Regions from separate parts of the Proteus sp. Marseille-Q3619 genome, predicted to be linked through region 1. Evidence: riboswitches for the same ligand, from Rfam matches in the RefSeq annotation. Region 1 holds a riboswitch; each other region holds the start of a gene.
What was found. Region 1 has a riboswitch for thiamine pyrophosphate ahead of thiD (bifunctional hydroxymethylpyrimidine kinase/phosphomethylpyrimidine kinase). Riboswitches for the same ligand answer to the same signal wherever they lie in the genome.
Positions count from the first base shown of each region.

Region 2: linked by a shared signal. The riboswitch ahead of thiC (phosphomethylpyrimidine synthase ThiC) and the one ahead of thiD (bifunctional hydroxymethylpyrimidine kinase/phosphomethylpyrimidine kinase) in region 1 are both predicted to bind thiamine pyrophosphate.
Region 3: linked by a shared signal. The riboswitch ahead of thiB (thiamine ABC transporter substrate binding subunit) and the one ahead of thiD (bifunctional hydroxymethylpyrimidine kinase/phosphomethylpyrimidine kinase) in region 1 are both predicted to bind thiamine pyrophosphate.

Region 1 is NZ_CBDIMP010000001.1:579,783-589,965, forward strand. Features, by position in the region: gene baeR (envelope stress response regulator BaeR) at 1-446, shown strand, start outside; gene trhP (prephenate-dependent tRNA uridine(34) hydroxylase TrhP) at 566-1,945, shown strand; gene yegS (lipid kinase YegS) at 2,244-3,137, shown strand; gene fbaB (class I fructose-bisphosphate aldolase) at 3,187-4,236, shown strand; gene thiD (bifunctional hydroxymethylpyrimidine kinase/phosphomethylpyrimidine kinase) at 4,288-5,085, opposite strand; TPP riboswitch at 5,137-5,225, opposite strand; gene ACWPWK_RS02740 (hypothetical protein) at 5,542-6,186, shown strand; gene pagP (lipid IV(A) palmitoyltransferase PagP) at 6,800-7,435, shown strand; gene ACWPWK_RS02750 (amino acid permease) at 7,540-8,922, opposite strand; gene mgrB (PhoP/PhoQ regulator MgrB) at 9,072-9,248, opposite strand; gene ACWPWK_RS02760 (helix-turn-helix domain-containing protein) at 9,587-9,973, shown strand; gene yidA (sugar-phosphatase) at 10,101-10,183, shown strand, end outside.
Region 2 is NZ_CBDIMP010000001.1:1,852,524-1,862,706, reverse strand. Features, by position in the region: gene ACWPWK_RS08535 (polysaccharide deacetylase family protein) at 1-721, shown strand, start outside; gene ACWPWK_RS08530 (Rpn family recombination-promoting nuclease/putative transposase) at 912-1,853, shown strand; gene thiH (2-iminoacetate synthase ThiH) at 2,042-3,160, opposite strand; gene ACWPWK_RS08520 (thiazole synthase) at 3,160-3,939, opposite strand; gene thiS (sulfur carrier protein ThiS) at 3,941-4,141, opposite strand; gene ACWPWK_RS08510 (HesA/MoeB/ThiF family protein) at 4,138-4,887, opposite strand; gene thiE (thiamine phosphate synthase) at 4,881-5,528, opposite strand; gene thiC (phosphomethylpyrimidine synthase ThiC) at 5,512-7,464, opposite strand; TPP riboswitch at 7,606-7,728, opposite strand; gene nudC (NAD(+) diphosphatase) at 7,979-8,764, shown strand; gene hemE (uroporphyrinogen decarboxylase) at 8,853-9,926, shown strand; gene nfi (deoxyribonuclease V) at 9,919-10,183, shown strand, end outside.
Region 3 is NZ_CBDIMP010000001.1:1,393,026-1,403,208, forward strand. Features, by position in the region: gene ptsP (phosphoenolpyruvate--protein phosphotransferase) at 1-1,598, opposite strand, end outside; gene rppH (RNA pyrophosphohydrolase) at 1,607-2,137, opposite strand; TPP riboswitch at 2,250-2,341, shown strand; gene thiB (thiamine ABC transporter substrate binding subunit) at 2,406-3,419, shown strand; gene thiP (thiamine/thiamine pyrophosphate ABC transporter permease ThiP) at 3,419-4,999, shown strand; gene thiQ (thiamine ABC transporter ATP-binding protein ThiQ) at 4,992-5,693, shown strand; gene ACWPWK_RS06355 (DNA polymerase II) at 5,782-8,136, shown strand; gene rapA (RNA polymerase-associated protein RapA) at 8,322-10,183, shown strand, end outside.

The DNA.
Region 1 (10,183 bases):
CAGAAGAAGTCGATAGATTATTAGGTCTTGAAATTGGTGCTGATGATTATATTTGCAAACCATATAGCCCAAGAGAAGTGGTCGCCAGAGTCAAAACCTTATTGCGTCGTTATTATCGTCCTCAAGATATTGTTCAGAGCGATAAGTTAGTTGTGATTGATGAACAGGCTTATCAAATTCAATACAATAATAAAATTCTCGATTTAACCACCGCTGAATTTCGCCTATTAAAGGCCTTAGCCACACAACCAGGCAAGATATTAACGCGAGATCAGCTTATGGATCATCTTTATGATGATTACCGCATTGTGACGGATAGAACCATTGATAGTCATATTAAAAACTTGCGACGTAAACTTGAGCAACTTAACGATCAAATTGAATTTATTCGCTCAATTTATGGTCAAGGTTATCGTTGGGAAACCCAAGCTTACCGTTTTCGATGATATTTTTTCAGGAATACATTGAACCTCGCTACACTTAAGCGCTAGAATCCCCCCCTTTATGATATACCCCTACCCAATGTGTGGGGGACTGACTTGAAATCAGAACCAGGAAATTAACCATGTTTACACCCGAATTGCTCTCTCCTGCTGGCTCATTAAAAAATATGCGCTATGCATTTGCTTATGGCGCAGACGCCGTTTATGCAGGTCAGCCACGTTATAGCTTACGTGTGCGTAATAATGAGTTTAACCACGAAAACCTTGCTAAAGGTATTCAAGAAGCCCACGAATTAGGTAAGCGCTTCTATGTTGTGGTTAATATCGCACCTCATAATGCTAAATTAAAAACCTTTATCCGTGACTTAAAACCCGTCATTGATATGGGTCCTGATGCGCTGATTATGTCTGATCCGGGTTTGATCATGATGGTACGAGAAGCCTTCCCTGAAATGGATATCCACCTTTCAGTGCAAGCCAATGCCGTTAACTGGGCAACCGTAAAATTTTGGCGTCAAATGGGATTAACTCGCGTGATCCTTTCTCGTGAACTCTCTATTGATGAAATTGCTGAAATTCGTAAGCAAGTTCCTGATATGGAATTAGAAGTTTTCGTTCACGGTGCATTATGTATGGCTTACTCAGGCCGTTGCCTGTTATCTGGTTACATCAATAAGCGTGACCCGAACCAAGGTACATGTACTAATGCTTGCCGTTGGGAATATAAAGTCGAAGAAGGCAAAGAAGACGAGGTTGGTAATATCGTTGAAAAATACACGCCAATCCCAGTTAAAAACGTTGAGCCTACTTTAGGTGTTGGCGCGCCAACAGACAAAGTTTACTTAATCGAAGAAGCAAAACGCCCTGGTGAATATATGACTGCGTTTGAAGATGAACACGGTACTTATATCATGAACTCTAAAGACTTACGCGCGATTGAACACGTTGAGCAATTAACTCAAATGGGCGTACATTCGCTGAAAATTGAAGGTCGTACTAAATCCTTCTATTACTGTGCCCGTACTGCACAAATGTATCGTCGTGCAATTGATGATGCTGTTGCAGGTAAACCTTTTGATCCAACGTTGCTAACGACATTAGAAGGCTTAGCACACCGCGGTTATACAGAAGGTTTCTTACGTCGTCATACCCATGATGCGTACCAAACTTATGAATATGGTTATTCTGTCTCTGACACTCAACAATTTGTCGGTGAATTTACAGGTAAACGCGTAAACGGTTTAGCTGAAGTTGATGTTAAAAATAAATTTGTTTTAGGGGATAGCCTAGAATTAATGACACCAACTGGAAATATTCAATTTACGCTAGAAGCGCTGTTTAACAAAAAACAGCAACCAACGGATGTTGCACCAGGTAATGGTCACATGGTTTATTTATCTGTTCCTGAAGATGTTGATTTAGATTTTGCACTGCTGATCCGCAACCTACAAGGTACAACAACACGTCAACCACATAAAATTGATGCGGTAGAAGTGAAGTAAAGCGTCATAATCTGATTTAAAGTGGTCAATTTCAAATACAGATCACATCAATAATGATTTGTTTACCGTATCATCAGTTCCGAAAAATAAAGAACTAGAATGAATACAGTAAGACTAGGAACCACCTCCTTGGCAAATCCAATCTCCCTTGGATTTGCCTTTTCTTTTTGTCCCCTTCTTATCAATCCCCCTTTTGTATAAAACACACTCCTTTTTTCGTTATCATTTGTAAAAAACATAGTAATTTTCTCGATATCAATTACCTTTAAAAGAGTGATTCAATTAAAGGAACTCATCAATGAGTAAAATTAGTTTGCTAATCATTAATGGAAAAAGCGCGAATAATAGCGCATTAAGAAAAGCCGTTTACCAATTACGTGATGAAGGTTTTGATCTCCAAGTGAGAGTGACTTGGGAATCGAGTGATGTGCGACGTTTTGTACAAGAAGCTATTGATATAAATGCTGAAAACGTTATTGCAGCTGGTGGTGACGGTACAATTAATCGTGTTGCATCTGAATTAATTCATCTTTCAGCTTCATCTCCTCCCACTCTAGGTATTATTCCATTAGGCACAGCAAATGATTTTGCGACCAGCGCACAAATCCCTCGTGATATGGAAAATGCACTTAATTTAGCCGTTAAAGGTCGCGCTGTACCAATTGATGTTATCGCTGTGAATAAGACTCACTATTTTATCAATATGGCATCTGGCGGCTTTGGAACAAAAATCACAACAGAAACCCCTGAAGCCTTAAAATCAGCATTAGGTGGGGCCGCCTATTTTATTAATGGCCTTTTAAGTATTGACTCTTTAAAAGCGGATCATTGCACAATTGAAGCTGAAAATTTTCACTGGGAAGGTGAATCACTGATTTTAGGTATTGGTAATGGGCGTCAAGCAGGAGGAGGACAACAACTCTGCCCCGAAGCATTAATTAACGACAATAAACTCAATATCACCATTGTTGAAGCACACGAATTACTCCCTTCTCTTTTAAATAGTCTGTTTGATCGTAAAAAAAACGACAAGATTATCGAGCGCGACAGTCGCTGGGTAAACATTAGTGCTTCTCATGAAATGGTATTTAATTTAGATGGAGAACCACTTTTAGGGAATAAATTTGAATTTATTGTGTTACCTGAAGCGATCCACTGCCGGTTACCGCCTCAATGTGACTTGTTATCTTAGTGTAGATAAATGACAATCACTCTCATCTCATCATGAACTGGAGTATGTAATGACTGATATAGTAAGTTTGTTAGGTGCTGATGCAAAATCATTATTAGAACATCGTTGCCAAACCATCCCAAGCGAAAATCTCTACCTGCCAGGTTCTGACTTTGTTGATCGTGTTATGATTGATAACAATCGCCCTAATAGCGTGTTACGTTCAATGCAAACCCTGTTTAATCACGGACGTTTAGCGGGAACGGGCTATCTGTCTATTCTACCTGTTGACCAAGGTGTTGAGCACTCTGCCGCGGCCTCTTTTGCCGCAAACCCACTCTATTTTGATCCCAAAAATATTGTTGAGTTGGCTATTGAAGCGGGTTGTAACTGTGTTGCCTCTACTTATGGTGTTCTTGCTTCTGTTTCTCGTCGTTATGCACACAAAATTCCTTTCCTTGTGAAGTTAAACCACAATGAAACCTTAAGCTACCCAGCGCAATATGACCAAACACTGTATGCCAGTGTAGAACAAGCATTTGAAATGGGTGCTGTTGCAGTGGGTGCGACCATTTACTTTGGTTCACAAGAAAGCCGTCGCCAAATTGAAGAGATTTCAATGGCCTTTGAACGTGCTCATGAATTAGGTATGGTCACCGTATTGTGGGCCTATTTACGTAACCCTGCATTTAAAAAAGACGGTGTTGATTACCATGCAAGTGCAGACTTAACAGGCCAAGCGAACCATTTAGCCGCTACAATTGGTGCTGATATCGTTAAACAAAAAATGGCTGAAAATAACGGTGGCTTTAAAGCGATTGGTTTTGGTCATACTGATGAGCGTGTTTACACCAAACTCACCACTGAAAACCCAATTGATTTAGTTCGTTATCAATTAGCAAACTGCTATATGGGTCGTGCAGGGTTAATTAACTCTGGTGGCGCTTCAGGTAATAATGACCTTGAAGATGCTGTACGCACTGCGGTTATCAATAAACGTGCGGGTGGTATGGGTTTAATTTTAGGTCGTAAAGCCTTCAAAAAATCAATGAAAGATGGCGTTGCGCTAATTAATGCAGTACAAGATGTTTATCTAAATAAATCTGTCACTATTGCTTAAAAAAACAATTCTGCGACACGCTAAAGCCCCTTTTGTAGGGGCTTTTTTACATCACCACCAGCGATGAAAATGGTGTACAGGACCAAAACCTTGTCCAACCTCTAAACTGTCGGCATGTTCTAATGCTTGTTGTAAATAGGCTTTTGCTTGTTCAACACAAATTTGCCAGTTAGAAACTTGAGGACGAATAGCGGCCAAAGCGGCTGAAAGTGTGCATCCTGTCCCATGCGTATTTTTTGTATTAACGCGTTTTGAGGTAAATCGCCACTCACCTTCTTGAGTAAACAACCAATCAGGGCTTTCATTTTCGGTTAAATGCCCGCCTTTCATCAACACGGCTTTGCATCCTTGTTTTAGCAATGCATAGCCTTGTTGCTTCATCATTATTTCATCTTGAGCAACTTCACAACCTAGCAGCGCTGCCGCTTCAGGTAAATTAGGCGTGATCAAATCAACCAGAGGCAAAAGCTGAGTAACCATTTTATTAACCGCATCAGGCTGTAATAGAGGATCACCACTTTTTGCAATCATCACGGTATCAAGTACAACAAAAGGGATCGCATATTGCTGAAGCTTGTCGCAAACCACATCAATAATTGAGGCATTAGAGAGCATGCCAATTTTGGCACTATCAATTCGAACATCAGACAAGACAGCATCTAATTGAGCTGCAACAAAATCAGGGGATAAATCATAGACACTACGGACACCACAGGTATTTTGGGCAACCAGTGCCGTCATTACGGTTGTGCCATATACTCCCAGTGCGGAAAATGTTTTCAGATCGGCCTGAATACCTGCACCACCACTAGGATCGGTGCCTGCGATAGACAATGCATTGAATCTCACTGATTAACTCCTCCTTTCACCAGTTACAGAAAAGTCGGGCTCTGTTAATCAGCAGAGTTACCTTGACTTCCCTACGCTGGCATTATCCAGATCAGGTTATACGGGTTCATCTCAGCCATAAGGCGCCCCGAGCCAAAGCCTGTAAATTCAGGCGATAACGAGTATCGCATGCTCAAGATAAAGAAGCTAGCTTGATAGCTCATCTCAATCTATAGATTCTCTATTGTTGAGATTTGTGATTCAGTAAGATAAATCAGCTAAGGTTGTATATAATAAATACTAAGCCGATGGCTTCTATTGCATGACACATCAATTTAAGGAATATATTGCAGATATATTTAAATAATAAGAATAAAATAAATTATTTTGTTCATTTTAACGACAATCGATATATTATCTGCTAGATGAGGTATTTATAATGCATTTCTGGACAATCACACAATGCGGAGGGGCTAAATGAAAAATGAACCATCGCAACAGAATAATGGACAATCAATGCTTTATCTTATTCCTGATGCAGATTTTAATGTAAAGTTGAAAATTCACTCTAGAAATATTGATCATACAAAAGAATTCCTTGAAAAAGGTGTGGAAGACTTTGTATTACCAGAATATAGCATCCCTAATGGGTATCGTTTTGTTAAATCTTTAAAACGCAATCAATATCGTTTAATTTCAACTACCAATGCACCTGAAACAGTTTATCTTGTAGAACTTATTTTTCGCAAAGACATTATATTTAGTAAAACAACATGTACCCAAGTTAAAGTATGGCGAACTGTTTCTGAAGAACATGATATTGCGACAAGATATCTCCCTAGACACTTCTTTAGTTATTTACTTAAAACATACAACATTGTTGTTTCTGATGAAGAGCAAACCGGTGCAGGTAAGCGTTTTTGGGAAACAATGATTGATTGGGCTTTTACTGCTCACCTTAATGTTTATATTTCAGATGGAACAGAAGAAAACCGCCCTCTAACAGTAGTGAAAGATACTGATGATCTTTATGAAAACTGGGACGCTTTCTGCTGGGGTAAGGATCGTGATACTCATACTCACCGGCTCCTTGTTATTAGCCAAGAAAAATTATCTCAATAAATGCTTTCTTCACGTTGAGAGTGTGTAAGCAACAATTCTTTAATTTGCACTCTCTCAACATAGGATTATCTGTATAAAAAACAAACTGCACTCCTGTTGTTAACGCTTAAAACTAAACGTTTTATAAACCAACCTCTGTTTTTTTCTTTTTTTTATTTAACTCTTCTTATTCGTTACTCTATTATCCGCTGGAAATTAATCTCTTTTTATAACCTAATGTTATTGATATTAAATTTATCTCAATATTTTCATTAAGTCATAAAAATAGCTATTTTATGGAATTTTGCTGTTGAAAATGATCAACCTAAAATTATTTCTCTTTAACCTTATTTATCAGCTATTTATTAGCAATCTAATAAAAACTTAATTTTTCATTAAAAACAATACATTATTATAAAAATAAACAGCATTTAATATCAGAAAAAATTACATCCATAAATATAATAAATCTATTTATTTTCTTTATAACCGATTCTTATCCCTTAAGATTTTATTTAAGAAGTAAAGTTTCAGATACCTCTTATCTTAAATACTTGTCGATTAAATAACACTATTAGTAATGTTTATTTGTCATCACCAGAATCACTGTTTATGCCGTACTCGGAGTTATATTATGTCATCATCCTATTTTCACCCTAGCGTATTAGCCACAACGCTGTTGTCTCTTGCATTAACAACGTCTGCTTTCGCTTCTGAAAATAATTCCACTACCCATCAGATTATTACGACAGAAAACCAACAAATCACCAGTAATCCATCTCAATCTAATAATGAAGAAAGCTACTGGGGAAAATTCAAACGTAATGTCAATCAAACTTGGGACAATGACCAATATAACTACTATTTGCCTGTATGGACTTGGCATAATCGTTTTACTTACGATAAAGAAAAAACGGATCGCTATAACGAAACACCTTGGGGCTTTGGTATGGGTAAATATCGTTATGACAACGATGGTGATTGGCACTCTCTTTATGCGATGGCATTTATGGACTCTAATAACCGTGTACAGCCTATTATGGGCTATGGTTTTGAGAAAATGTGGTATCCTGGTGATAAAGATGGGTTTCGTATGGGCGCAGGTTTTACACTAAGTATTACAGCGCGCCATGAATACAACTATATTCCTATGCCACTCCCGTTACCGTTAGTGTCTGTCGGTTACGGACATCTTTCATTACAAGCCACTTATGTGCCTGGTACTTATAACAATGGTAACGTGTTATTTGCTTGGTTACGTTGGCAGTAATTTTTTATTTTTTCCGTTCAAAATAATTGCAAATAATAAAAATAGAACATAAAAAAACGCATCTTAATGATGCGTTTTTTATTATCCAAATAAGTCAGTAACATTTAAATATCTTGGCTTACTTGAGTACTATTAGGTGTTTTCTTCATACGGGAAATCTTAAATCCAACCCATAAGAACGCAATCCAGAATGGCATTAAAATTACCGAAATATTCACTTGTGGCATAAATAAGATAATCACTAAAATCATGCATAAGAAAGCCAGGCAGATATAGTTACCATATGGATACCAAAGTGCTTTAAAGAAAGGCTCTACACCCTCTTTTGTTTTTGCCGCTCTGAATTTTAAATTCGCTAAACAGATCATTATCCAGTTAAGTACTAGCGTGGTTACAACCAACGCCATTAATAGTTCTAGTGCCTGATCAGGTAATAAGTAGTTAACTAAAATACCTAATGAAGTCGCAATTGCTGACAATAGTAACGACACTACCGGTACACCACGTTTATTAATGCGAGAAAGCGCATGTGGCGCATTACCTTGTTTTGCCAAGCCATAAAGCATACGACTATTAGAATAAACACCACTGTTATAAACAGACAGTGCAGCAGTTAATACCACGGCATTTAAAATATTCGCGATTAAGAAATTATCCAAGTTATGGAAAATCAGTACGAACGGGCTTTCACCTTTCACAACTTGAGTCCAAGGATAAAGTGAAAGTAACACTAACAACGAACCGATATAGAAAATTAAAATACGATAAACAACTTGGTTAGTCGCTTTTGGGATGCTCACTTTTGGGTTTTCCGCCTCAGCCGCGGTGATCCCCACCAGCTCAAGTCCACCAAAAGAGAACATAACAATGGCTAATGCAGACATAAAGCCCGTAAAGCCATGAGGGAAAAAGCCTAGCTCCCATAAATTGCTAACCGAAGCTTGAGGGCCACCATTACCACTTGCCAGTAAGTAGCTCCCAAATAAAATCATACCAACAATCGCCAACACTTTAATAATGGCAAACCAGAACTCTGTTTCACCATACATCTTAACGTTGATCAAATTGATTAAGTTGATTGCTACAAAGAAGATAGCAACGGAAACCCAAACAGGAATATCAGGTAACCAATAGTTAATGTATTTACCTGCTGCTGTTAATTCTGCCATACCGACAAGAATAAACATCACCCAATAGTTCCAGCCAGATAAGAAGCCAGCAAACGGGCTCCAATATTTATTAGCAAAGTGACTAAACGAACCCGCAACAGGCTCTTCGGCAACCATTTCGCCTAATTGGCGCATGATCATAAACGCAATAAAACCACCAATAGCATATCCTAATATTACTGATGGGCCTGTCATATTAATAGTTTGCGCTATACCAAGAAACAGACCAGCGCCGACAGCACCACCCAGCGCAATTAGCTGGATATGTCGATTTTTCAGACCGCGCTTAAGTTCTGTCTGTTGCGACTCTCTCGCCATACATCCTCTTCTCTTTATTATTTTATCAACTTAACGTGTAAACTAATATTTACGATTTTGTTTATTTCAAGCCACCATTAAAACACTATTCTGACTTGAATAACAAATACATTTTATGCTAGGCGAAAAATAATAAGAAAAGCTATCTTTTAGTGATGTTTAGAGGGGAATAATGTGGTAAAGCGACAGAGACCTTGTTGGAAATCCTCTCCTCGATCGCAAAAATTATCTAAAGCCACAAGATAGAGGCCAAAGGTAATGACTAATGCAATAATTAAGCTAATAATTATTTTCTTTGCGTTCAATTTAAAATCCTTTAAATACATTTTGTTAGTATGACTTATCACATTATAAGCATTCGCTTAAATACGATAACAAGACAGGGGGTTGTTGTTATAAAATTCGCAATCAATTATCTCTATGAGTAAATTTAGCATAACTTTCATTATGAAAGGTAAACGCTTCCTCGACAGACTTCAGATAATTTGCATTATTTCGCTCTAAACTGTATGTAAAATGACCTTATATTATTTAAGTACACATTTTGCCAACGATTAGAGATAGCTATCCATTAATATGGATTTCTCTGTCTGCTATTTTTTGTATAAGATTAGGGAGTTAATTTTGATTTTTACCTTAACTTCATTGATAGAATGGAACTGTAATGCCACAAGATAATCATCTCGCATTGGTTTGCGCCCTAAGTAAATGGATTGAGGAACATTTAGGCCGTGTTATCCATCTTGAAGAGTTGGCGGCTTATTCTGGGTATTCTCTTTGGCACATGCAGAAAATCTTTAAAGAAGTCACGGGCACCTCTTTAGGAAAGTATATCCGTCAGCGTAGATTAGCTGGTGCTATTCACTTATTACGTACCAGTGAGCGCTCTATCTTCGATATCGCCCTTGATTTTGGCTTTGGTTCACAATCTCACTTTACTTATATGTTCCGTAAAGAGTATGGCATCACGCCTTTCGACTTCCGGCAAAATCAAGAGATCGTTTTAGAAACCAAACAGCCTTTACATTTACAGTCACCTTGTTGTGATTAACCCTTCCATTTATGTGGCATTATACAGATAGCCTTTAATGTCACATAAATAATACTCAAGCTATGTGATGATAGACCGCTTCGCCCTTCCTTTATCATAATTGCTTTTATTTAATATGGGGATGCTAATGAGTATTAAGCTTATCGCGATTGATTTAGATGGAACCTTGCTTAACAAACAACACGAAATTACGCCAGAAGTAAAACAAGC
Region 2 (10,183 bases), 1.3 Mb from region 1:
AGTTACGGAAAACCATAATTTTCGCCATACATCAACAACAACATCATTAACTGCATTTACAGAGCAGATGAATTATTTAAAAGAAGCTGGATATGAAACGCTTTCGCTCAATCAAGTTGCTGGCTATTTAAATAAGAGTGTTAATTTACCAGGCAAAGCTGTTGCATTAACATTTGATGATGGTTTGCAATCCGTTTATCGTTATGCTTATCCTCTTTTAAAAGAAAATGGTCAACGAGCAACACTATTTATTATCTCATCACGAATAAAATCCAAAACACCTAAGTGGGCACCTAATTCATTACAATTTATGAGTTGGCAATCACTCAAATCGAGTCGTGATGTTTTTGATATTCAGTCACATTCCCATTTTTTACATCGTTTAGATAATAATAAAAAACCTATTATTTTTAGCCGTCAGTCCCACACAATTATATTAGACTTACAACGCTCACAACGTGTATTGCGATTATTAAATCCACATCAATATGCCTTTGCATATCCTTTCGGTGGATATAATCAAAGGGCAATTACTGCAGTTAAAGCGTCTGGTATGACATTGGCGGTGACAACTCAACAAGGAAAAGTTCGTTTAGGTGATCCTCCTTTTGCACTAAAACGGCTCTATGCTTTGAGTACAGACCCTATTGAGAAATTTGCGAGAATGGTGGGTAATGATGAATATGAAGTCGTTAATAAAAATATCGTTGTTGATAAATAATTAAAAATAAAATTTATAATCTTAAAAAATACCTTTGATATTTATTGAAGGTATTTTTTATTCCTCTATTACTAATTCAGTTAAGATCAATAAATAACTTATATTTTTCAGATAATTATGATGATTTTTTAGTGATAAAAATTTATTTTTTTCTGTAAGCTGGCAATCCAAATTCAGTATGGAGCCAGTTATGAAAAAGCCTATATCTATATCTTCTTATGATTCTGCATTTAAACGCTTTATGATGAATGTCAGTAATGCGAAAGATTTCTTCTTTGTTCATTTACCAGAGGAATTAAAAAGTCATTGTGATTTTTCGACGTTACAATTGCAAAATTCTTCTTTCATCGATATTAAATTACGTTCTCGTATGTCTGATATTTTGTATTTAGTGAGAACTAAAGAGGGTGATATTCCTATTTATTTACTGATAGAGCATCAATCTAGGCCAGATAAAATGATAGCTTGGCGCATGATGAATTATGCATTTTCCACTATGAATCAACATTTACAGCAAGGTTATAAATCGTTGCCTCTCGTTGTTCCTATTTTGTTTTATCATGGCAAGAAAAAACCTTATCCTTTTCCTGTTAATTGGATGTCATGCTTTCCACTTACTTCACTTGCTAATAAGCTTTATTCTAATAATTTCTCTTTAATTGATTTGACTTCAATTGATGATGATATTTTGCTGACACATAAAAAAGCAGCGGTAATGGAAATTGCAATGAAGTATGTTAATAGTTGTCATGATCTTAATAAGATTGCAATGCTTCTATCAAAAGCAATAAATCAGAAAAACTGCAGAGATGAGGACACGATTATTGTCGTAGAATATTTATTCTCAATTCTGGATGCATCAGACTTTGAATTTGTTATCAATAAAATAGTTGAACAGGTAGATAGCCACAGAGAGGTGATTATGAATATAGCGTGGAGATTAGAAAATAAAGGGTTTGAATTAGGTAAAAATGAGGGTATTAAATTAGGTAAAACGGAAGGTATTGAGATTGGTAAAAAAATAGTACAAATAGAATTAGCTCAAAATTTATTAAAAGAGAATTTTGATCTTTCATTGATCGAAAAAATATCAGGTTTGAGTATGCAAGAACTTGAAGAATTAGCAGTATAAGAATTAAGTTAATTATTTTATATAATATTAAATTAAAAATATCCTAAGACATTATTTATAATCTTTTATTTTTCTTTAATTATTTTAAGTTTATTACATGTTATTTTTATTGAGTTATTTAATAAAAACCGCCTTTATTATTTGTAATTAAATTAATTAAAAGCGGTTTTATATTATTCAAATTTTAATTAACGACCCAAGTAATTATCCCAATCTTTCCATACAGGTTGTAATCCTCGCTCTTTTAATACGTTAATAACATCATTTACATGGCGATTATCATTAGGTGAAAACTGTTCTAGCTCTTCATGACTATCAGAATATCCACCGGGTTGGGTTTTAGATCCTGCGCTAATATTATTAATTGCTAACGGCACTGTGTTATCGCGAAAATAAGGAGATTCTCGTGTTGAAAGTGAAAGCTCAACGTCTGGTGCCAAAATGCGAAAAGCACAGATCAATTGAACTAATTCAGCTTCACTCATTACCGATGCAGGGCTAAGCCCACCAGCGCAAGGACGTAAACGAGGAAAAGAGATAGAGTAACGGCTTTTCCAATAGCGTTTTTGTAAGAACAAGAGATGTTCTGCCACCATATAACAATCGCTACGCCACTGACTTGAAAGGCCAATCAACGCACCTAAACCAATTTTATCAATTCCTGCTTGCCCTAATCTATCAGGTGTTTGTAGTCGCCAATGGAAATCTTGTTTTTTACCTTTTAGATGATGAAGCTGATAAGTTGGTTCATGATAGGTTTCTTGATAAACCATCACGCCATCAATACCTAGTGTTTTTAATTCTGCATACTCTTCTGTTGCAAGAGGTTGTACTTCCATCATTAATGAACTGAAATTTTCTCGAATAAGAGGGATATATTGGCGAAAATAATCCATACCCACTTTTCTTTGGTGCTCTCCAGTCACTAATAACAAGCTATCAAAACCTAACTGCCTGATGCTACTGCATTCAGCGATGATTTCATTTTCATTTAATGTTTTACGTTTAATGGCATTACTCATTGAAAAACCACAATAAGTACAATCATTCGCACATAGATTAGAAAGATAAAGTGGAACATATAATCCCACAATATTACCAAAACGTTGTCGAGTGAGTTGTTGAGCACGTTGTGCCATAGGCTCTAAATAATGGCGACCCGCAGGCGAAATTAGCGCCATAAAATCATCAAGTGTAAGGGAATGGCGATTTAATGCGGCTTCAACATCCGCATTGGTTTTACTATTGAGTTTTAATGTAATGTCATCCCAGTCGAGTTGTTGCCAATAATCAGAAAATGTGTCCATTAGTATGCCCCTAAATATTGGGTTAATGGACTAGAAGCTTTCGCTTGCATATTCACAATTGAAGCAGGTGTCACAAGTCCTGATTGTCGAGCAAGTTCACCAGCATCAAGCGCTGCTTTAAATGCTTGTGCCATTAGAATAGGATTTTTGGCAACAGCAATTGCGGTATTAACTAATACTGCATCAGCACCTAACTCTAAAGCTTCGAGTGCATGACTTGGTGCACCAATACCAGCATCAACAACAACAGGAATTGAGGCTTGTTCAATGATAATTCGTAGGAAATCACGAGTCTGTAAACCTTGATTTGAGCCAATAGGAGAACCTAAAGGCATTACAGCTGCACAGCCAACCTCTTCTAAACGACGACATAAAACAGGATCAGCACTGCAATAAGGTAACACAACAAAACCTTCTTTAACGAGGATTTCAGCGGCTTTAAGTGTTTCAATAGGATCGGGTAATAAATATTTAGTGTCAGGATGAATTTCTAATTTTACCCAATGGGTGCCAAAGGCTTCTTTGGCTAAACGAGCCGCAAAAACAGCTTCTTGTGCTGTTTTTGCACCGGATGTATTAGGTAATAATTTTACCCCTAATGATTTAAGTGGTGCGATTAAATCATCATTACCATTCTTTAAATCCACACGCTTCATTGCCATCGTGACTAATTGGCTACCCGAAGCCTTAATGGCTTCTGTCATTAGCGTTGGTGTTGCAAATTTTCCTGTGCCTGTAAAAAGTCTAGATGTGAATGTTGTATCAGCAATTTTTAACATATCAGCCTCCTGCAATTGCTTGGAAGAGAAGAATAGTATCGCCATCATTAATAAAATGTGTTTCCCAATTTTCACGGGGAACAATGGTTTCATTGACAGCAAGCGCCACACCGATGTGTGGCTGTTCTAACTGAATAAGGAGCTGACAGATAGTGACAGGCATATCCAGAGAATATTGTTCGTCATTTACGGTAATGTTCATGCTACCCCTCGACAAACAGGACATGTTTTTGATGGTGTTAAATGCAAAGTACTCCAATTTTGTTTTCTACCATCGAAAAGGCGAAGTTTTCCACTTAGAGAACAAGGTAAGCCTGAGAGTAATTTGATTGCTTCAAGGGCTTGAAGTGTGCCAATAACCCCAACAACAGGTCCTAATATACCTGCTGTTTTGCAGTTTCTTTGTGGCTCAGTTTCATCAGGATAAAGACAGTGATAGCAACCTTGAGTAAAAGGAGGTTCAAATACCATAAGCTGACCACTAAAGCCCACGGCACTACCACTAATAAGTGGAGTTTGCTGTGCGACACAAGCACGGTTAATCGCTTGACGAGTGAGCATGTTATCTGTGCAATCTAAAACTAAATCGACCTCTTTAACTAATTTAGATAATGAATCATCATTAATACGTTGTTTATAAGAAGTAATTTTTATATCCGGATTTAGTGCAAGTAGAGACTGCTTTGCGACTTCTGATTTGGCATCGGGAATATCTTGAGTGCGATAAAGAATTTGACGCTGTAGATTAGAAACATGTAACTCATCATCATCAACTAAAATAAGCTCACCAATACCTGCACCAGCAAGATAAAGTGATGCGGGAGAGCCTAATCCGCCAAGTCCAATAATCAATACCTTTGCTTGTTGAAGTTTGTTTTGACCCTCTAAGCCAATATCTTCTAACATCACTTGTCGGCTATAACGCATAAAATCATTATCATTTAGCATGATGGTTTTCCTTCCACTAATTCTAATAATTTACGAGTCACTTGTTGCCAATCTGGTGCTTTTGTTATTGCACTAACCAAGGCAACGCTCCCCACCCCAGTTGCAACAACATCAGGTACTCTTTCTAGTGAGATCCCACCAATAGCAACCGTTGGAAAATCGGGTGTCTGCTCTACTTGATGTCTGAGTGCCTTTAAACCTTGAGGTTTAGATGGCATATCTTTTGTGGTGGTTGGAAATATATGCCCTAATGCGATGTAAGATGGACGTAATATTTTCGCTCTTTGTAATTCAACTTCGTCATGAGTGGAAATACCAAGGCGTAATCCTGATTGTTTAATGGCATTAAGGTCGGCAATATCGAGATCTTCTTGACCAAGATGAACACCGTAAGCGTGATGTTTAATGGCGAGTTGCCAGTAATCGTTGATAAACAGTCTTGCGTGATACTGTTTGCCCAGTTTTATTGCTTCGATGATCTCTTGTTCAACGTCGTCTGGCTGTTTATCTTTTATTCGTAATTGCAGGGTGGTAACGCCTATTTTTAATAGGCGTGCGATCCATTCAACAGAATCAACAACAGGATAAAGCCCAAGCTTTTTTTCTGTTAATGCAAAAGGTGTATTAGAGGATCTGTTCATTTTCAGGCACCTCAACACTGGCGATTTCTGCACTGTGGTATAACTCACTTCCATGCTCTTTAAAGGCTTGAGACATTTTCTCCATACCTGCCGCATAATCGCGTACTTCTTGTGTTATCTTCATTGAGCAGAATTTAGGACCACACATTGAACAGAAATGAGCGACTTTTCCTGAAGCCTGAGGTAGCGTTTCATCGTGATATTGACGTGCAGTTTCAGGATCAAGAGCCAAGTTAAATTGGTCTTCCCATCTAAACTCAAAGCGCGCTTTCGACATTGCATTATCACGAATTTGAGCGCCGGGGTGTCCTTTTGCTAAATCGGCTGCATGAGCGGCGATTTTATAAGTGATAAGACCTTGTTTCACATCTTCTTTATTAGGTAAACCAAGGTGTTCTTTTGGTGTAACATAACAGAGCATTGCGCAACCAAACCAGCCAATCATTGCTGCACCAATACCTGATGTGAAGTGATCGTAACCCGGCGCAATATCTGTAGTGAGAGGGCCTAATGTATAAAATGGTGCTTCATGACAATGTTCCAATTCCTCTGTCATATTGCGGCGGATCATCTGCATTGGAACGTGGCCAGGGCCTTCTATCATGACTTGAACGTCATACTCCCATGCAATTTTTGTCAGCTCACCTAGAGTATGTAATTCAGAAAATTGTGCTTCGTCATTGGCATCTTGAATCGAACCTGGTCTTAATCCATCGCCCAGTGAGAGGGAGACGTCATAAGCGGTACAAATTTCACAGATTTCACGGAAATGTTCGTAGAGGAAATTCTCTTTATGATGTGATAAACACCATTTTGCCATTATCGAACCGCCACGAGACACTATGCCCGTTAGTCGTTTTGCTGTCATTGGCACATAACGTAACAATACACCGGCATGAATAGTAAAATAATCAACCCCTTGTTCTGCTTGTTCAAGCAAGGTATCTCGGAACATTTCCCAAGTGAGATCTTCAGCAATACCGTTAACTTTCTCGAGAGCTTGATAAATTGGAACTGTACCAATAGGAACAGGGCTATTGCGAATGATCCACTCACGCGTTTCATGAATATAACGGCCTGTTGAGAGATCCATTACGGTATCCGCTCCCCAGCGTGTAGACCAAATTAGCTTTTCAACTTCTTCTTCAATTGAGGAGGTGACCGAAGAGTTCCCGATATTGGCATTCACTTTCACTAAGAAATTACGACCAATAATCATTGGCTCTGATTCAGGGTGATTGATATTGGCTGGAATGATTGCTCGACCAGCTGCAACTTCTTGGCGTACAAACTCAGGGGTAATATTGTCAGGGAGATGAGCACCAAAGCTAAACCCTGCGTGCTGTTGGCGTAAAACTTCGCTACGAATTCTCTCTCGCCCCATATTTTCACGAATAGCAATAAACTCCATTTCAGGCGTAATAATGCCTTGGCGAGCATAATGCAATTGGGTCACACTTTTGCCATTTAGCGCTTTTTTAGGGCTTGGTTTTAAGGGAAAACGCAGATGCTCTAATCCAGCATCAGAAAGGCGCTGTTGGGTGAAATCAGAACTTAAAAGTGAAAGCGTTTCGGTATCATTGCGCTCATCAATCCAAGGTTGGCGTATTTTTTTTAAGCCAAGGTTAACGTCAAGTTGAGAATCAGGATCACCATAAGGGCCTGATGTGTCATATACCGGTACAGGTTCATTATCTTCAAAAACAGGGGAATCTTTTGATCCTCCTACTAGCGTTTTATCAAGCTGGATCTCACGCATGGGTACTTGAATGTCAGTGCGTGAGCCTTCGAGATAAATGCGTTTTGAATTGGGGAAGCTTACGCCTTGAATGGTGCTGATAAACTCTTGAGCAGCATCACGTTGCTCTTTTCGTGGACGCTGTTTGTTGATCGTTGGTGAAATATCTTTAACGGATATAGTTTGATTTTGGGACATAGCATTTCCTAATAAATATCATGCAGGCTATTAGCCTGTCGGGTGAATATTGAGAAAAATGCTTGTCTGGAGGTCGCAGGGAGTATCGACAGATAGGTGTATATAGATGTGTGAAAAATATACGCAATGAAGCTATCAAAAGGTCGAATCACTCTTGTTCCCTTCGCGGGTATTAACCCGATCAGGTTCCGCGGATCCCGAATTAACGGTCTCAGCCTGTGTTTATAATAGCCTTATAAACACTAGGCACTCCGACAAGAAGAAGTCCAGTATATGAAAGATTTTAAAAACTACAAGTCCGATATGGGTTATTTATTTAAATCCCAATATTGTTGTTCCCAACCTTTCATTTGTGAAATTTGAATAATGGTTACACTCAATAACATTAATATAATTTATGTTTTTAGTGAGTGGATGTTAATGAATCATAGAAGACAGAGATAATACATTGAGAGGTTCTTGCTAAAGAGAGTATCCTCTATTCTATATCATTATTTTGGATAGAATGGTCGTTATGCATTTATATACATTAACAGGCTCAGAAAAGGGCTGGTGGACAGTCAGTCTTGGTGGGCGAGTGTGGTTACCTAAAGGTGAACTTCCGTTTGGCTTAGCTAAAGATTGGGATCTCATTGGTCAGCACGCCAAAATTGTGGGTGAATGGCAAGGTGAAACAGTTTGGCTTATTCATGGAAAAATGGATAACGACATGTGCTCACCAAGACTTATCGCCTCACAAGATGAAAACTTATTTAAATTAGTCGGTCGTGGTGTTCAACTGGCTGAGTTTTATCGTTCTCACCGTTTTTGTGGTTATTGTGGTTCTAAAATGCGTCATAGTGAGAGTGAATGGGCGTGTTTATGCGATAACTGCCATGAACGTTATTATCCGCAAATTGCCCCTTGCATTATTGTGGGTATTCGACATGAAGATAAGATCTTATTAGCACATCATGTTAGGCATAAACATTCACCTCTTTACACTGTACTCGCTGGTTTTGTTGAGGTTGGTGAAACATTAGAAGAAGCAGTGGCTCGTGAAGTGTTTGAAGAGAGCAATATTCGTATTCGCAATATTCGCTATGTATCATCTCAGCCTTGGCCGTTTCCTCACTCTTTAATGATGGGATTTTTGGCCGATTATGATGGTGGCGAACTACAACATGATCCTTCTGAATTAATGAGTGCGGGTTGGTATCGTTACGATCAATTACCCCAGATCCCACCACCAGATACAATTGCTCGACGCTTGATAGAAGATACGATAGCGAATATCAGACAAGATAAAGAAAAGAGCTAAATAAAGGCGCTGTCTGCCAACAGTTATTTTTCCAGCATGTTACAATGCATGCTATTTTGCGGCCCTATTACTGTTAATGGAGTTAGTCATGAGTGAGTTGAAAAACGACCGCTATTTACGTGCGCTGTTGCGCCAACCTGTTGATGTCACCCCAGTTTGGATGATGCGTCAGGCAGGCAGATATCTTCCTGAATACAAGGAAACACGGGCACAGGCGGGAGATTTCATCTCATTGTGCAAAAATACAGAATTAGCATGTGAAGTGACATTACAGCCTTTAAGACGCTTCCCTTTAGATGCCGCTATTTTATTTTCTGATATTTTAACTATTCCAGATGCAATGGGGCTAGGTCTTTACTTTGAAACAGGTGAAGGCCCTCGTTTTAAATCACCTATCAACAGCCTTGCTGATATTCAAAAACTGCCTATTCCTGATCCTGAAGATGAACTAGGATATGTGATGAATGCAGTACGTGCCATTCGTCATGCATTGCAAGGTAGTGTGCCATTAATTGGTTTTTCAGGAAGCCCTTGGACACTGGCAACCTATATGGTTGAGGGTGGAAGTAGTAAGGCCTTCACAAAAATTAAAAAAATGATGTATTCAGAGCCTCAAGCTCTACATCTATTACTGGATAAACTGGCAGATAGCGTTATTCTGTATCTGAATGCTCAAATTAAAGCGGGCGCACAATCTATCATGATCTTTGATACATGGGGTGGTGTGCTAACAGGGCGTGATTACCAACTCTTCTCATTACACTATATGCATAAGATTGTTGATGGTCTTATCCGTGAATATGATGGAAGAAAAGTACCAGTCACTTTATTTACCAAAGGTGGTGGTCGCTGGCTAGAAGCTATGGCTGCGACAGGTTGCGATGCATTAGGACTTGATTGGACGATTGATATTGAAGATGCACGCCGTCGAGTTGGGGATAAAGTTGCGCTACAAGGTAATATGGATCCTTCTATGCTGTATGCACCACCTGCCAGAATAGAACAAGAAGTCGAAACTATTCTTGCTGGGTTTGGTAAAGGCAACGGTCATGTCTTTAATCTTGGGCACGGTATTCATCAAGATGTTCCACCTGAACATGCTGGTGCATTTATTGATGCGGTTCACCGTTTATCGAAGCCTTATCATCAGGATAATGATTAATACCCAACAATTACGTCAGGAGCAGACAGAAAAAGCTCAACAGATTATTCTAACAGACCAATTCACAGCACCAACTTATATAGCTGGTGCTGATGTTGGTTTTGAAGACGGCGGCGCGGTCACTCGCGCCGCCATCGTGATAATGCATTATCCTTCTTTCGAAATTCTTGAATACCAAATCGCGCGAATTCCTACGACTCTCCCTTATATCCCTGGTTTGCTTTCATTTAGAGAGTGTCCAGCGTTACTAGCTGCTT
Region 3 (10,183 bases), 810 kb from region 1:
TCAGGTTGATCGAGCAATATTCTTATTCCTCTCCAACCTAAGCAGGGGTTTTCCTCATTAATTGGCATATAAGGAAGTTGCTTATCAGCACCAATGTCTAAAGCGCGCAATACAACGGGTTTATCTGGAAAAAAAGAGAGAATTTCACGATAACGGTTTTTTTGTTCATCTTCAGAGGGAAAACCGCTTTGCAACATAAAAGGTATTTCGGTGCGATATAAACCCACACCATCTATTCCCACACTAATGCGTTGCTCATATTTTATATTTAATCCCGCATTCAATTGAACACTAACTGCTTCACCGTTTTTTAAAACCGCTTGCTGTTCAAGTTGATCTTCTGCAATTTGGCTTAATACACTCTCTTCATCAATAATTTGTTTATATTCTTGAGTAATAAAAGGCTCTGGCTCAATAAATATTTCTCCACGATAACCATCAAGAATAAGCATGCGATTATGTAACAGCTCAGGTTGAATATCTGCTCCCATAATCGCGGGTATTCCCATCGCTCTAACAAGAATGGCAGAATGTGAGTGAGTTGCGCCATCTCGAACAATGACACCAGCAAGTTGTTGCTCTGGTAACTCCGCCAATAAACTGGCACTTAATTCATCAGCGACCAAAATAAAACGCTCTGGCCAAATATTGGTTGAGCTTAGATCATCATCTAAATGGAATAATAAACGCTGTCCTAATGCTTTAAGATCAGACGCTCTTTCTCGCATATAACCGTCTTTCAGGCTGGAAAATTGCGCTGATACTTTCTCAACCACCACTTTAACTGCCCATTCTGCGACATAACCTTGTGTGATTATCGCGGTCATTTTATGTTTAAGCTGTGGATCATTAAGTAAATGCGAGTAGAGATCAAAAATGGCCGCACTCTCTTTTTGTGCATTCGCCATAAAACGCTTACTAAAACGGCGACATTCTGCTGTTGCATCTTCTAAAGCAACAGTGAGTCGATTGAGCTCTGCTTTTATATCAAGTGCACTGGCTTTAAATACATTTTCAAGGATTGGCTGAGCGACTTCTTGCCAGCCATATGCCATCACCACACCCGTCGAAACCGAAAGTGCTTTAATACGGCTTTGGCGATATTGTCCAAAAAGCCCTTTAGTTTGTACTTGCGATAACGTTGCACCTAATTGTGTCGCCAGTGTCACCATAAAAGATTCTTCGCTTTCATTAAATAAGCGACGCTCTTTTTGCTGAACGACTAATACACCAAGGAGTTGGCGACGATAGACAATAGGTACACCGAGGAAAGCACGGAGATCATCTTCTTTAACTTGAGGAAGGTATTTAAAGCTAGGATGCTCGCGAATATCAGCGAGGTTGATGAGCTCTGAAAGACGCCCCACTTCACCAACAACGCCTTCATCAAACGAGAGGCTAACGGCTCTCCCTCTAGGTTTTTTTAACCCTTTGGTCGCCATAAGATAAAAACAACTACGTTGTTTATCGGCAAGATAAATAGAACACACATCCGTGTGCATTGCCTGACACGTTTCCTTGACTAAGAGTTCAAGCGCTTCTGGAAGCCCCGCTGCCATAGCCACTTTTTCTACAATTTCTCGCAAACGTGTCAGCATAGTGTTATCTAATACCTTTTACGCCGATATCCATACGATGGACGAGGTAAAGACACTTGTTCTTGCAACGGCATGACTACGGGTGCGAACTCTTTCATTACACGTCGATAAACATCGCGTTTAAAAGAGACGACTTGTCTAACAGGATACCAGTAACTCACCCAACGCCAGCCATCAAATTCTGGCGTTTTGCTTTGTTGAACATTAATGTCTTTATCATTACTTGTTAACTGCAAGAGGAACCAACGCTGTTTTTGTCCAATACAAACAGGTTTTGTGTCCCAACGCACCAAACGCTTCGGTAACTTGTAACGTAACCAGTTACGTGTGGAGGCAAGAATTTTAACATCCTTGCGACTTAACCCAACTTCTTCGAACAACTCTCGGTACATTGCCTGCTCTGGCGATTCTCCAGGATTAATTCCCCCTTGAGGAAATTGCCATGAATGTTGCCCATAGCGACGAGCCCAAAGCACTTGCCCTTGCCGATTACAAATTACAATCCCTACATTCGGGCGGTAGCCATCATCATCGATCACTAGACTACCTCAATAACCAAATTTGAAAGATAACTCATTGTTTCATACTACCCACAAACGGTAAACCTCTATCAACAGACTTTGCACGACGCGCGTATTTATCTACAATGGGAAAGTCTCAACGGGGTGCCTTTTTAGGCTGAGAAAAACTCGTGGAACCTGATCCAGCTAATACTGGCGTAGGGATTTGAGTCAGGATGTTGCAATATTCATTGGTTTGCCATCCTCACTCCTCAGATCCTACCTGACTTTTACTGAGGAACTAAACGTGTTAACTAAATCGCTTCGCTTTACTTTCCTTCTGGGCGCACTGGGCATTGTAAGTACTTTTTCAACTCAAGCCTTAGCACAAAAACCCACGCTCACTGTTTACACTTATGATTCATTTACCGCAGATTGGGGGCCAGGGCCTGCAATAAAAAAAGCGTTTGAACAACAATGTGATTGCGAATTAAAACTTGTTGCCCTTTCTGATGGTGTTTCTCTGCTTAATCGCTTACGTATGGAAGGTGATAAGAGTAAGGCTGATATTATTTTGGGTTTGGATAACAATCTGATCCACGCAGCAAAAGAAACGGGACTTTTCGCACCAAGTCATATCGATACATCAAAACTCACCCTACCTGAAAAATGGGCTGATGATACCTTTGTGCCTTATGACTACGGTTATTTTGCTTTTATCTATGATAAAAACCGCATTGCTAATCCCCCAAAAAGTATGGCTGAACTGCTAAATAGCAAAGAAAAGTGGAAGATTTTGTATCAAGATCCTCGCACCAGCACACCGGGTTTGGGTTTAATGCTATGGATGCAGTCACTTTACCCTGAAAATACGGCCTCTGAATGGAAAAAATTGTCAGAGAAAACGCTGACAGTGACTAAAGGTTGGAGTGAGTCTTATGGCTTATTCTTAAAAGGTGAAGGTGATTTTGTGCTTAGTTACACATCATCTCCAGGTTATCACATTTTAGCGGATAAAAAAGATAACTATGCAGCGGCAATTTTCGATGAAGGGCATTACTTACAAGTCGAAGTCGCGGCAAAATTGAAATCGAGCAAACAACCTGAATTAGCTCAACAATTTATGCAATTTATGCTCACCCCTGCTTTCCAAGAAACTATTCCTACAACCAATTGGATGTATCCTGTTATTGATATGCCATTACCTGACGTCTATTCCGTGATGCCTAAACCCGAAAAATCATTACAATTCGATGCAGATGTTGTCGCAAAAGAGCGCCAAACATGGACTCGTAATTGGCAATCTGCGGTTAGTCGCTAATGGGAAGATGGCTTATCCCGGGGCTATGTGCCTCGGGTTTACTGCTTATTGTGGCGTTATTGTCATTTGGCGCATTGTGGTTTAACGCACCAAGTGGTGAGCTGACCTCAATTTTTGCTGATGAATATTTATGGCATGTTGTCCGCTTTACTTTTTGGCAAGCCTTTTTATCTGCGCTGTTTTCGATATTACCTGCTATTTGGCTCGCCAAAGCACTCTATCGACGCCAATTTAAAGGACGAACACTGTTTTTACGCCTATGTGCCATGAGTCTTGTGTTACCTGTTCTAGTTGCACTTTTTGGTATTTTAACGGTTTATGGCAGAGTGGGATGGATTGCTCAAATTTGTGAATGGCTAGGGATCGACTACCAATTTACCCCTTATGGTTTGCAAGGCATTCTATTAGCTCATATTTTTTTCAATATGCCATTAGCAACCCGAATGCTATTACAAGCACTTGAAAGTATTTCGTCAGAACAACGCCAATTAGCCTCACAGCTTGGCATGAATGGCTGGCAACGTTTTCATTTTCTTGAATTTCCCTATTTGTGGCGTCAAATTCTGCCCACGGCATCACTCATTTTTATGCTCTGCTTTGCAAGCTTTGCCACTGTATTGGCATTAGGCGGAGGTCCTGCGGCAACGACTGTTGAACTCGCGATTTATCAAGCGTTAAGCTATGACTACGATTTACACCGCGCTGCACTGTTAGCGTTGATCCAGCTTTTTTGTTGTTTAGGTTTAGTACTTATTAGCCAAAAGCTAAAAGGCACCCTTTTTGTGGGAAGCAGTCAAAAGCTACATTGGCGTGATCCCTATGATCCTATCTTTAGCAAAATAACCGATGGTTTAGTGATCACTCTTGCGATCCTCTTTTTAGTACCGCCAATTCTAGCGGTAATAACGGACGGTCTTAACAGTCAATTTACACGTGTCATACAACAACCTGTACTTTGGCAGGCGTTTACTACCTCACTGATTATTGCGGTTGGTGCGGGTATTGTTTGTGTTGTATTAACGATGATGTTGCTATGGAGTAGCCGAGAACTTCGCTTACGGCACTTTAAAAAAGCAGGGCAAGCCATGGAAATGAGTGGTTTGATTATTCTGGCGATGCCGGGGATTGTGTTGGCAACAGGCTTTTTTCTTCTATTCAACAATACGATTGGATTACCCGAATCACCGTATGTTTTAGTCATTTTAACCAACGCATTAATTGCTATTCCGTATGCATTAAAAGTACTTGAAAATCCAATGAATGACATCGCTTCGCGTTATGGTCTTTTGTGTCAGTCGCTCAATTTACAAGATATAAATCGACTCCGTTGGATAGAATTACGCGCATTAAAAAAACCAATTTCACAAGCCCTTGCTTTTGCTTGTGTGATTTCTATTGGGGATTTCGGTATTGTGGCTCTTTTTGGTAATGAAACCTTTAGAACCTTACCTTTCTATCTTTATCAGCAAATTGGCGCTTATCACACTCAAGATGGTGCCGTGACCGCCATGATCTTATTGCTACTTTGCTTCACTCTTTTTAGCTTAATAGAACGATTGGCAGGAAAATCTCATGATTAAATTAGAGCACCTTGCTTACACCTATGAACACCAACATCTCTTATTTAATTTAACCGTTAATACGGGAGAGCGTATCGCTGTGTTAGGTCCCAGTGGCGCTGGAAAAAGCACATTACTCAGTTTAATTGCAGGTTTTTTACCGTCAGAAAAAGGAAGCCTTTTTCTCAATGGTGAAAACCATACTAAAACCGTCCCTGCTAAACGTCCTATCTCCATGTTATTTCAAGATAATAACTTATTTCCACATTTAACTGTCAGACAGAATATTGGTTTAGGGTTAAATCCCAGTTTAAAACTGACTGATGCGCAAAAAATACTATTAGAAGATCGCGCTAAACAAGTGGCTCTCAGTGAATATCTTGAACGCTTACCATCCCAATTATCAGGTGGCCAGCGCCAACGTGTCGCAATTGCGCGCTGCTTGGTACGTGAACAACCGATTTTATTACTCGATGAGCCTTTTTCTGCATTAGATCCCGCTTTACGCATTGAAATGCTGGCACTACTTGAGCAACTTTGTGATGAGAAAGCGTTAACCTTATTGATGGTTTCGCATAGTTTAGAAGATGCTGCAAAAATCGCCTCAAGAGCGATTGTGATTGATAACGGTATGATTGTGTATGATGGAAATACACAATCACTAATAAATGGTGAAGTGGATCAATCACTTATTTTAGGTATTCCGTTTAATTAATCTCAGCCAAAATTAACTGTATAAATAACCACTATATTGACTATAATAAACACATATTTAGTGAATTATTTGTGTTTATTGGGTGCTCATGATTGGTCATACGGAACAAGGTTTTATTCTTACTCGCCACTGGAGCGACACACCAAAAGGTATTGTCGTCTCTTATTGGCTGGCGACAGATCATGGTCCGCATAAAGTGACTGTTCCTATGCAACGTGCTATCGGTTTTGTTGCCCGTCAACATGAAACTGTTTTACGCTCACTCGTTAATAAAAATCCTGATATTGAAATTCGCCCCCTCGAGTTAAAAGATTTCGAAAGACAGCCCGTTTTCGGTGTTTATTGCAAACAATACCGCCAACTTGTTCAACTTGAGCAACAACTTAAAGAGCATCACATCCGACTTTATGAAGCAGATATCCGCCCACATGAACGTTATATGATGGAGCGCTTTATCACCGCACCAGTCTGGTTTCGTTATCAACAAAATAATATTGCTACATTAAAACCCGCTCCTGATTATCGCCCAACGCTTCGAACCGTGTCTTTGGATATTGAAACCAGTGAGTTTGGTGAACTTTACTCCATTGGACTTGCAGGTTGTGGCGATAATGTGGTGTTTATGCTTACTGATGAGTTGCCCGTAGAGTGTGAAAACCAGCAACCTCAAGGCTATCGTTTATGTTATGTCAGTAGCCGATTACGTTTAATTGAAAAGTTAAATGAATGGATACAACACTATGATCCCGATGCCATTATTGGTTGGAATTTAATTCAATTCGATCTACGTATTTTGTACACACATGCCCAACGATATGGCGTCAGTTTATTATTAGGTCGTCAAAATAGCCCGTTAGAATGGCGTGAGCATGGATTTAAAAAAGGACATTTTTTTGCATCGGCTCAAGGTCGTTTAATTATCGATGGCATTGAAGCATTGAAAATGGCGACGTGGAATTTTCCCTCTTTTAGCCTCGAATCGGTTGCTCAAACACTGTTAGGTGAAGGTAAAGCCATCGATACACCTTATGCCAGAATGGATGAAATTAATCGGCGTTTTAAAGAAGATAAACCTGCACTGGCTTATTATAATTGGCAAGATTGTGTCTTAGTGAACCGTATCTTTGATACGACATCTCTTATGGCATTCTTATTAGAAAGAGCCTGTGTTACAGGGCTTTCAGTTGATAGAAGCGGTGGCTCTGTCGCGGCTTTTACTCACCTCTACTTACCCTCAATGCATCGCATTGGATATGTCGCGCCTAATCAAGGTGAAAAACCTGAAGAGCATAGCCCCGGTGGCTTTGTGATGGATTCTGCTCCCGGCTTATATGATTCTGTTGTTGTGCTTGATTACAAAAGCCTTTATCCCTCTATTATTCGTACTTTTTTAATCGATCCAGTAGGAATGATTGAAGGAATGCACCAACCTGACGAAAAGTTTTCTATTTCTGGATTTCGCCAAGCACGATTTTCACGAGAACGGCACTGTTTACCCGCTATTGTGTCGCAAATTTGGCATGAAAGAGATAATGCCAAATTACATAAAAATACCCCACTCTCTCAAGCGCTCAAAATCATTATGAATGCTTTTTATGGTGTTTTAGGCTCTGTGGGTTGTCGCTTTTTTGATCCTCGTTTAGCGTCTTCCATTACGCTACGAGGTCATGAAATTATGAAAAAAACACGAGAATTAATTGAGGCCAAAGGTTATCAAGTTATTTATGGCGATACGGATTCAACCTTTGTTTGGCTGAAGTCACCTCACACAGAACAACAAGCACAACAGATTGGGTATCAATTAGTACAAGAGGTAAATCAATGGTGGAAAACACATCTCTTTGAAAACTACCAACTAGATTGCAAATTAGAACTAGAATACGAAACCCATTATCGCCGCTTTTTAATGCCCACTATCCGAGGTATGGAAACGGGTAGCAAGAAACGCTACGCCGGACTCAGCAATGATAAAATGGTATTTAAAGGATTAGAAACCGTCAGAACAGATTGGACTCCCCTTGCTCAAAAATTTCAACAAGAGCTTTATACACGCATTTTTCATCAGCAACCTTATCAGCAGTTTATTCGTGATTATGTTGCGGATACGCTTGCGGGAAAATATGATGAGAGATTAGTGTATCGTAAACGGTTACGTAGAAAATTATCAGAATATCAGCACCACGTCCCCCCTCATGTCAAAGCAGCACGTAAGGCTGATGAATATAATTTATCCCAAAATAGACCGCAACAATATCAGCAAGGCGGTTGGATTAGTTATATAATTACCCTCTTGGGGCCTGAGCCATTAGAGCACATTACCACTGCACCTGATTATGAGCACTATATCAATAAGCAATTAATGCCTATTGCAGATGCAATCCTACCTTTTATACAAGATGATTTTTCAACCTTGTTAAATGGGCAAATGACACTCTCATTTTAAGTTGTGTCATTTTGCAGGTGACGGTTTGCTTTGCATCTATTAACATAACGCCCCTTTGGTGATAATTAGCTTTTCTTTGTTCAAGGAACAAGCACTTTTTATCCCGCAGATTTTAATGACAACACCGCAATACTGCATTCATTAATAATTCCTAAATTATATATTTGAGAGCTGAGTTTATATATATGCCTTTTACTCTTGGTCAACGTTGGATTAGCGATACTGAAAGCGAGCTTGGACTGGGTACTGTTGTGGCAATTGATGCCCGCATGGTTACCTTACTTTTTCCTGCCTGTGGCGAAAACCGCCTTTACTCCCGTCATGATGCACCAATAACGCGGGTGATGTTCAATGCAGGGGATACTGTCACCAGTCACGAAGGCTGGAAACTCGCCATCGATAACGTTGTAGAAGATAACGGCCTACTTATCTATCAGGGTGTACGTTTAGACACTGAAGAGCCTGCACAATTACGTGAAGTGTTCTTAGATAACAAACTCACTTTTAATAAACCTCAAGATCGCCTTTTTGCAGGTCAAATCGACCGTATGGATCGCTTTGCATTACGCTACCGCGCTCGTAAGTTTATGAGCGAGCAGTTTAAGCAAGCACAAAGTGGTTTACGTGGTATCCGCGCAAGCCTTATTCCTCATCAGCTTTATATCGCCAATGAAGTGGGTAAACGTCATAACCCCCGCGTATTATTAGCTGATGAAGTGGGTTTAGGTAAAACAATTGAAGCTGGTATGATTATCCATCAACAATTAATGGATGGTCGTGCTGAGCGCGTGTTGATTATTGTGCCTGAAAGCTTACAACATCAGTGGTTAGTTGAAATGTTACGCCGTTTCAACCTCCGTTTCTCACTGTTTGATGATAGCCGTTATAGCGAATCTTTATTAGATAGCGATAATCCATTTGAAACAGAACAGATGATCATCTGCTCTTTAGATTTTGTGCGTAAAAACAAACAACGTTTTGAACACTTGGTTGAAGCAACATGGGATATGTTAGTTGTCGATGAAGCTCATCACCTTGTTTGGAGTGAAGATGCTCCAAGCCGTGAATATCAAGTAATTGAAGAATTAGCTGAATCTATTCCTTCGGTATTGCTATTAACCGCAACCCCTGAGCAATTAGGTCAAGAAAGCCACTTTGCCCGTTTACGTCTGCTTGATCCAAGCCGTTTCCATGACTACAACGAATTTATTAATGAGCAACAAAAATATCGCCCTGTTGCTGATGCTGTCACTATTTTGCTATCAGAAGATGATTTAAATACCGAACAACAAAATATCATCAGTGAAATGATCAGCGAGCAAGATGTTGAGCCATTACTGAAAGCGGCAAATACCCAAGGTGAAGAACGTACTAAATCTCGCCAAGAACTTATCCATATGCTAATGGACAGACACGGAACAGGTCGTTTGCTATTCCGTAACACTCGTTCTGGCGTTAAAGGTTTCCCGAATCGCTTACTTCACGCGATAAAAATGCCACTGCCAACACAATATCAAACCGCAATTAAAGTGGCTGAAATTATGGCGGCGAAAAAGAGCCTCGAAGTTCGTGCAAAAGAGATGCTCTACCCTGAACGTATTTACCAAGAATTCGAAGGTGAAAACGCAACATGGTGGAACTTTGACCCTCGTGTTGAATGGTTACTGGGTTTCTTAACTGCAAATCGTAATGAAAAAGTACTGGTAATTTGTGCTCAAGCAGCAACCGCACTGCAATTAGAACAAGTTTTACGTGAGCGTGAAGGTATTCGCGCGGCAGTCTTCCACGAAGGTATGTCATTACTTGAACGCGACCGTGCAGCTGCTTATTTCGCGTCTGAAGAAGAAGGCGCACAAGTTCTACTATGTTCAGAAATCGGCTCTGAAGGACGTAACTTCCAGTTTGCTAATCAACTAGTTATGTTTGATCTGCCATTTAACCCTGATTTACTAGAACAACGTATTGGTCGTCTCGATCGAATTGGTCAAAATCGCGACATTGATATTAGCATTCCTTATCTTGAAGGTACGGCTCAATCCGTATTATT